2 regions of the Micromonospora sp. NPDC047753 genome follow, and region 2 is predicted to be linked to the other one. Evidence: riboswitches for the same ligand, from Rfam matches in the RefSeq annotation. Region 2 holds a riboswitch; the other holds the start of a gene.
The links. A riboswitch is a leader RNA that binds a small molecule or an ion and turns the genes downstream of it on or off. The one in region 2 is predicted to bind thiamine pyrophosphate.
Positions count from the first base shown of each region.

Region 1: it holds a riboswitch for thiamine pyrophosphate, as region 2 does, so the genes downstream of both, thiE (thiamine phosphate synthase) here and ABZ749_RS10720 (ECF transporter S component) in region 2, are expected to answer to the same signal.

Region 1 covers NZ_JBEYSL010000027.1:10,723-14,696, reverse strand. The annotation lists gene thiO (glycine oxidase ThiO) at 1-809, opposite strand, end outside; gene thiE (thiamine phosphate synthase) at 806-1,432, opposite strand; TPP riboswitch at 1,427-1,536, opposite strand; gene ABZ749_RS04345 (ThuA domain-containing protein) at 1,849-3,974, shown strand, end outside.
Region 2 covers NZ_JBEYSL010000089.1:1,915-5,888, forward strand. The annotation lists gene ABZ749_RS10715 (ABC transporter ATP-binding protein) at 1-611, opposite strand, end outside; gene ABZ749_RS10720 (ECF transporter S component) at 732-1,325, opposite strand; TPP riboswitch at 1,400-1,504, opposite strand; gene ABZ749_RS10725 (alpha/beta fold hydrolase) at 1,612-2,442, shown strand; gene ABZ749_RS10730 (SIS domain-containing protein) at 2,512-3,261, shown strand; gene ABZ749_RS10735 (DUF6328 family protein) at 3,399-3,902, shown strand.

The DNA.
Region 1 (3,974 bases), on a different contig from region 2:
TCCGAGCGCTCCTCGACCGTCGCGCCGAGCACCACCTCGCCGTCGGCGCGGGGCACCAGGTAGACGTGCTCGCCGTCGGCGTACCCCCGGATCACGTGCCGGAAGCCCGGCGCGACGCCGTCGGGCGCGCGGAGCCGGAGGATCTGACCCTTCACCGGCCGCACGGGCAGGCCGGTGAGCGCTGTGGCCCCGCAGCCGGCGGCGACAACGGTGACCGTCGCGTCCACATCGGACAGTTCCCGGACCTGCTGCGGCACGAGCACCGCGCCGGCCCGCTGCGCGGCCGTGCGCAGCGCCGGCACCAGCAGCCGGGGGTCGACCTGATGGTCGGTGGGCGCGAGCGCGCCACCGCGCACCCGTGGGGCGAGCGCCGGTTCACTGTCGCGCAGCTCGCTGGGGCGCAGCGGCGTCACGGGCAGGCCCAACCCCTGCTGGTACGCCCACAGCCGGCGCGCCTCGGCCAGGTCGTCGCCGGTGAGCCCGACCATCAGGGTGCCCTCGGTCCGATAGCCGATCTCGACCCCGGTCGTCTCGGTCAACTCGGCGGCGAACCCCGGCCAGCGGGCAGCGGATGCCAAGAGCAACCCGGTCAGCTGCCGCTCACCGAAGTACGCCTCGGCGACCGGGGAGAGCATGCCGGCGGCCACCGCCGACGCCCCCGAACCGGGCACCGGGTCGTGCACCACCACCCGCAGCCCGCGAGCGGCGCAACGCCAGGCGATGGCCAGCCCGATCGGCCCCGCCCCCACCACTGCCACGTCCGGCCGGACCCGGTCGCTCGACGGCGGTGACGGGGACCGGCCGGTCAGCACGTCAGGGCCTCGATCAGCTCGGCGGTTGCCCGTGCCGGGTCGGCGGCGGAGGAAACGGCGCCGACCACCGCCACCCCGTACGCCCCGGCGGCCCGCAGGGCCGGCACCCGGGCCGCGGTCACTCCGCCGATCGCGATGACCGGAACGTCGACGGCGTCGACGACGGCGCGTACTCCGGCGGGCCCGATGGGGTCCGGCAGGCCGGTCTTGGTGCTGGTGGCGTGACACGGACCGACGCCCAGGTAACTGGCGCCCGCCGCGACGGCCTCGGCCGCCGGGCCCGGTGCGCGAGCGGTGGCGCCCAGCACACCGGTGGGGCCGAGCACCCGGCGGGCGGCGGCGACCGGCAGGTCGTCGGCGCCGACGTGCCCACCTGCCGCGCCGAACGCCAGCGCCACGTGCAACCGGTCGTTGACCAGGCAGGTCGCCCGGTACGGCGCGCAGAGCGCCAACACCCGCCCGGTCAGCTCGTACGCCTCGCGGTCGGTGGCGGAATCCTCGACCCGCACCTGCACCACCAGGTCGGCATGGGCCACGGTGAGGGCGGCGCGGACCACGGCGAGTGGGTCGCGACCGGGTCGGGTGTCGGTGATGAGATGCAATCGCCCCAGGGACGGCACGGCAACGCTCCTCCCTGCGCCGGCATTATCCGGATCAGGTTCGACGGTCGGGGGCTGTCAGCCCCCCTCTCAGCCCGGTACACCGGGCTCCCGTGGGTTACTTGCGTGTCACCGTACGACAGATCCGTCGGCCTGCCAAGGCGCGGGGTCGGCGGTGGCCGGCCGGGCCGGCGCGTCAAAACGAGTGAGATCCAATGGGGCACTTCATACGGTCCTGTTCGGAATGTCGCCCCCCGTTGCAGAACCGTTACCCGTCCGCATCTTGCCCGACATCGAGCCAGCCGAATTAATTTGTTCAGCGATTCGACAAAATGTCGGTGGGGGCACCTTGGCACGGTGTGACCACCGGCTCCATCAGGGACGGCCTTCGGCGAGCCGACTCCCGCGAGCTCTGTCACTACGACACAGGAGGCGGCGTGTCCCGTTCTCGTCGTGCCCGCGTACCAATCACCGCAACCCTGATCTCCCTGGCCATGGCCTCGACCACCCTGTTCGGCGCGCCCGCGCAGGCGGCCGCCCAGGTTCCCCCACGGGATGCGAAAGCCGCAGCCCCGGTCAGCCAGGTGGTGCCGAAGGCGCCAAAGGCCGCGGCCGATCCCTTCTCCGTCCTGATCTTCTCCAAGACCGCCGGCTTCCGGCACGACTCGATCCCCACCGGCATCGCCGCCATCCAGCAGCTCGGCGCCGCCAACGGATTCACAGTGGACAACTCCGAGGACGGCGCAGCATTCAACGACGCCAACCTGGCGAAGTACAAGGCGGTGATCTGGCTCTCCACCACCGGTGACGTGCTCAACGCCGACCAGCAGGCGGCGTTCGAGCGCTACGTGAAGGCCGGCGGCGGCTACGTCGGCATCCACGCCGCGTCGGACACCGAGTACAGCTGGGCCTGGTACGGCGACCTGGTCGGCGCGTACTTCGCCAACCACCCGCAGAACCAGACGGCCACCGTCAAGGTGGAGGACCACGCCCACCCGTCCACGGCCGGGTTGCCGGACCGGTGGTCCCGGTTCGACGAGTGGTACAACTACCAGAGCAACCCCCGGCCGGACGTGCACGTGCTGGCCAGCCTGGACGAGAAGAGCTACACCCCCGGCGCCGGTGCGATGGGTGCGGACCACCCGGTCGCCTGGTGTCAGGACTACGACGGTGGCCGCTCCTGGTACACCGGTTTGGGGCACACCCGGGAGTCGTACGCCGAGCCCGAGTTCCTGTCCCACCTGCTCGGCGGCATCCGCACCGCGGCCGGCGTCGAGAACGCCGACTGCGGCGCCTCGAAGACCTCGAACTTCGAGAAGGTCACGCTGGACAGCAACACCAGCAACCCGATGGAGCTGGACATCGCCCCCGACGGGCGGGTCTTCTACATCGAGCGTGACGGTCGCGTGCAGATCGTGAAGCCGGACACCGGCAACACCGTCACCGCCGTCGACCTGGACGTCTTCACCGGCAACGAGGACGGCCTCATCGGCATCCGGCTCGACCCGGACTTCGCCACTAACAACTGGGTGTACCTGTACTACGCCCCGAACGACGGGGTCACCCGCAACCTGCTGTCCCGCTTCACGGTCACCGGCGACACCATCAGCCTGGCCAGCGAGAAGCAGGTGCTCCGGGTCGACACCCAGCGCAACACCTGCTGCCACGCCGGCGGCAGCATGACCTTCGACGGCGACGGCAACCTCTACCTGGCCACCGGTGACAACACCAACCCGTTCGAGTCGAACTCGTACTCGCCGCTCGACGAGCGGGCGGGCCGCCAGGACTACGACGCGCAGCGCACCTCCGCGAACACCAACGACCTGCGCGGCAAGGTGATCCGGATCCACCCGGAGGACGACGGCACGTACACGGTCCCGACGGGCAACCTCTTCCCGGCGGGCACCGAGAAGACCCGTCCCGAGATCTACGCGATGGGCTTCCGCAACCCGTTCCGGATCGGCACCGACCCGAAGACCAACACGCTGTACGTCGGCGACTACGGGCCGGACGCCAACACCGACAACCCGAACCGTGGCCCCCGCGGTCTGGTCGAGTGGAACATCGTCACCCCGGGCAACTACGGCTGGCCGTACTGCACGGGCACGAACGAGGCGTACAACGACTACACGTTCCCGTCCGGTCCGAGCGGCCCGAAGTTCGACTGCGCCGCACCGGTCAACAACTCGCCGAACAACACCGGCCTGACCAACCTCCCGCCGGTGGTCCCGGCGACCGTCGACTACGGGTACGCCGGTGACGCGCGCTACCCGGAGATCGGCGGCGGCGGCGCCCCGATGGGTGGCCCGGTCTACCGTTACGACGCCGACCTGAACTCGAACCGCAAGTGGCCGGCGTACTACGACGGCAAGGCTCTGCTCGGCGAGTGGAACCAGAACAAGATGTACACCATGCAGGTGACCCCCGACGGCAAGTCGTTGGTGGACATCAACCAGTTGCTCACCGGCATGAGCATGATCCGGCCGATGGACTTCGAGTTCGGCCCGGACGGCGCGCTGTACCTGATCGAGTGGGGCAGCGGCTTCGGTGGCAACAACGACAA
Region 2 (3,974 bases):
ACAAGCGGCAGTGCCTCGGCGACCCGGTGCTCGACCAGGATCAGCGTGGTGTCGGCGTCCAGCGCGCCGGTCACCGCGTGCCGGACCAGCTCGGCCCCGGCCGGGTCGAGGTTGGCCGTCGGCTCGTCGAGCAGCAGCAGGGCGGGGCGCAGGGCCAGCGCGCCGGCCAGGGCGAGGCGTTGCTGCTCGCCGCCGGAGAGCGCGGCGGTGTGGCGGTCCCGGGAGTACGGGAAGCCGACCCGGTGCAGGGCCTCGTCCACCCGGGGCCAGATCTCGTCGGCTGGTACTCCCCGGTTCTCCAGCCCGAACGCGACGTCGTCGCCGCAGCGCGCCATCACCAGTTGGGTCTCCGGGTCCTGGAAGACGATGCCGACCCGTTCCCGCCCCTTGCGGGGGTCGAGCCCGTCGATCTCGACGGTGCCCTCCTGCTCGCCGGAGTCCTCGGGCAGCAGTCCCGCCAGGGCGCTGAGCAAGGTGCTCTTGCCGGCCCCGGAGGGCCCGAGAAGCAGAACCCGTTCCCCAGCCTCAACCCGCAGGTCAACTCCCCGCACGGCCCAGGCGCGCCGGCCAGCGTGGCGCCACCCGAACCCCCGCAGCAGTACCCCGCCCACCGAACCACCCCCTCCAGCCGCGCGCCCCCGCTCCACCCTGCACGGTCGATCATGAGGTTGACGGTGGTTGTGGAGATCCATCCGCCCGTCAACCTCATGATCGACGCGAGTTGGTGGGGTTTAGATCAGGGCTCGGTTTCGGCCTGCCGGGAAGCGGTCCAGGACGCCGGTGTTGGCCAGGGCGTTCGTCAGCAGCCAACCGCCCAGGCCGGCGATCACTGTGGCGCTGACGATGGTGAGCAGCGCGTACGGGATGCGGTAGTCAGTCAGCGCGTAGTCGACGTTCCAGACGAAGAAGTCGAACAGCGCGGCGCTGAGGCCGGTCAGCGCGCCCGCGAACACCGCGGTCGGCAGGCGGAACGACCGGTACCGGAAGGCGGCGAAGGCCAGCTCGGCGCCGATGCCCTGCACGATGCCCTGCGGAATGACAGTGCCGGCCCACTGGCTGCCCAGCAGCGCGGACAGGACCGCGGCCACGGTCTCGCAGTAGAGCGCGGCGCCGGGCTTGCGGATGACCAGCCCACCGATCACCGCCGGCATCAGCCAGACGCCGTAGAGCAGCGTCTGCGCCGGCGGGAAGAAGGCGAACGCGCCCTCGGTGGCGCTCCAGACCAGGCCCCAGGCCCAGAAGATGACGCCGAAGGCGACCGCGATCACCGAGGCGACCACGATGTCGATGGTGCGCCAACGGTGTGTGTCAGTGGTGGATGTCATGTGTTGCTCCCAGTTCGTGAGTGCGAACCAGGAGAAGACGCACGCCGCGTCCGGTGGCACCGGACTGCGGCGCGGCTGGAGGTCGACCGAACTCCCTGCGCTGGCATTACCCAGATCAGGTTCGAGGGTCTGCGGGCGTGCCCGCACTCTCAGCGCTGTGCGCTCCCCTGTCGGATATGAAGTTGTCTCGCTGACGCTAACACCGACCAGGGGCGCGGGCCCAGCAGGGCATCCGCCTGACCTGCGGGAGCGAGCGGCCGACCGTCGTCTGGGTACGCTTCCGATCATGCGGGTTGACGCGCGAGGCTTCACGTTCGAGGTGACCGTCGGCGGTCCGACGGACGGCGTACCCGTCCTGCTGCTGCACGGTTTCCCCCAGCACAGCGGCGAGTGGGACGACGTGGTGCCGGCGCTGCACGCGGGCGGGCTGCGCACGTACGCGCTGGACCAGCGCGGTTACTCACCCGGCGCCCGGCCCACGGTGGTGGCCGACTACCGGATTCCGGAACTCGTCACCGACGTGGTGGCGGTGCTCGACGCGCTCGGGCTGGACGCCGTGCACCTGGTCGGCCACGACTGGGGTGCGATCGTGGCCTGGGCGGTTGCCGCCCGGCATCCCGAGCGGGTCCACACGCTGACCGCCGTGTCCGTACCGCATCCGGCGGCCATGGCGCACGCCCTGAGCACCGACGCCCAACAGAAGGCCCGCTCGTCGTACATCGCCCTGTTCCGTAAGCCGGACAAGGCGGAGAAGGTCCTGCTGGCGTGGCACGCCACCGCGCTGCGCAAGATGCTCGGCGGGGTGGGCGACACGTCCCGGGTGAACCGGTACGCCGACCCGATGCGTGAGCCGGGTGCGCTGACGGCCGCGTTGAACTGGTACCGGGCGATGTCCCGCGCCGACCTGGCCGGCGTCGGCCCGGTCGCGGTGCCCACCACGTACGTCTGGAGTGACCGGGACGTCGCCATCGGCCGGACCGCCGCCGAGGCGTGCGCGGAGAACGTCACCGGCGACTACCGCTTCGTGCAGCTGCCCGGGGTGAGTCACTGGATCCCGGACGCGGCGCCGGCCCCGCTCGCCGAGGCGATCCTGGCCCGAGCCGGCGGGACGGCCTGAGCGCGGGACGGCCTGAGCAGCAGTGGACACCAACGGGCTGCTGGCCCGCAATCGAACGACGGAGGACGTATGACGGTGAGTGCCGAGGACTACCTGGCCGTGGTGACCGAGACGATCGGCCGGGTGGCCGCCAGTCAGCGGGAGGCGGTGGGGCGGGCCGCCGACCTGATCGCCGAGGCCGTCCGAGCCGACGGCGTGGTGCACGCGTTCGGCACCGGGCACTCGGAGGCCCTCGCCATGGAGATCGCCGGACGGGCGGGCGGTCTGGTGCCGACCAACCGGATCGCGCTACGCGACCTGGTGCTGCTCGGCGGCGAACCGGCCGACCGGCTGGGTCCGCTGCTGGAACGGGACCCGGCCGTCGCGCACCGCCTCTACGAGCTGGCCCCGGTGCGCCCCACCGATGTCTTCGTGCTCGCCTCGAACTCCGGCGTCAACGGCGCGATGGTGGAGTTCGCCACGCTGGTGAAGGAGCACGGCCACGGGCTGGTGGCGATCACCTCGGCGCGGCACTCCGGCCAGATGGCCTCCCGGCACCCGTCCGGTCGCAAGCTGAGCGACCTCGCCGACGTGGTGCTCGACAACGGCGCGCCGTACGGCGACGCGACGCTGCCCCTGCCGGGCGGTGGCGCGGTCGGCGCGGTCTCCTCGATCACCGCGGCGCTGCTGGCGCAGCAGGTGACAGTGGAGGTGGTGGCGCGGTTGCTGGCGGCGGGGGAGCGGCCCCCGGTCTACCTGTCGGCGAACATCCCGGACGGCGACGCGCACAACAACGAGCTGGAAGCGCGCTACGCGGGCCGGATCCGACGCGGGTCCTGACGCCGACGGCGGCCGACGTGCGTCGCCGAGATGAACGGCAGGTGTCGTGAACTTGTTTCGCGCTCGGCCGGGTGGGGCATTGGCGTTGCTGCCGGCGGGCGGGACCGCCGGCAGTAGCGTCTCACCGGAGGTAGCGCGTGTCCAAGGAGACCGAGAAGCAGCGCTGGCAGCGCAACTTCGCCGACCTGCTGCAGGAGTTGCGGGTCGCCCAGACCGGCGTGCAGATCCTCTTCGCCTTCCTGCTCACCCTGCCGTTCAGTAACGGGTTCACCGAGACCACTGAGTTCCAGCGTGACGTCTACATCGTGGCGTTGCTCGCGGCGGCCGCCGCCACCGCGATGATCATCTCGCCGGTGGCGTTCCACCGGGCGCTGTTCCGGCAGGGGCGTAAACCGGAACTGGTCCGTTTCGCGCACCGGATGGCGACCGGTGGCCTCGCCTTCATGCTGATCGCGATGGTCAGCGCGGTGCTGCTGATCACCGACTTCGTGCTGGACCGGCCGATCGCCTTCCTGCTCAGCGCCCTGACCGGGCTCTGGTTCCTCACCTTCTGGATGCTGCTGCCGTTCGCCCGGCGCAGCTGGGGTGAGGACGACATCGACGACGACGACGATGACCCGAACGCGACTGTCGGCGACTGACCGCGTCGAACTACACGCAGCGCTACCCCTGGGTAACAACCGGGGGTAGCGTGGTGGTAGTCGCGCACGTCG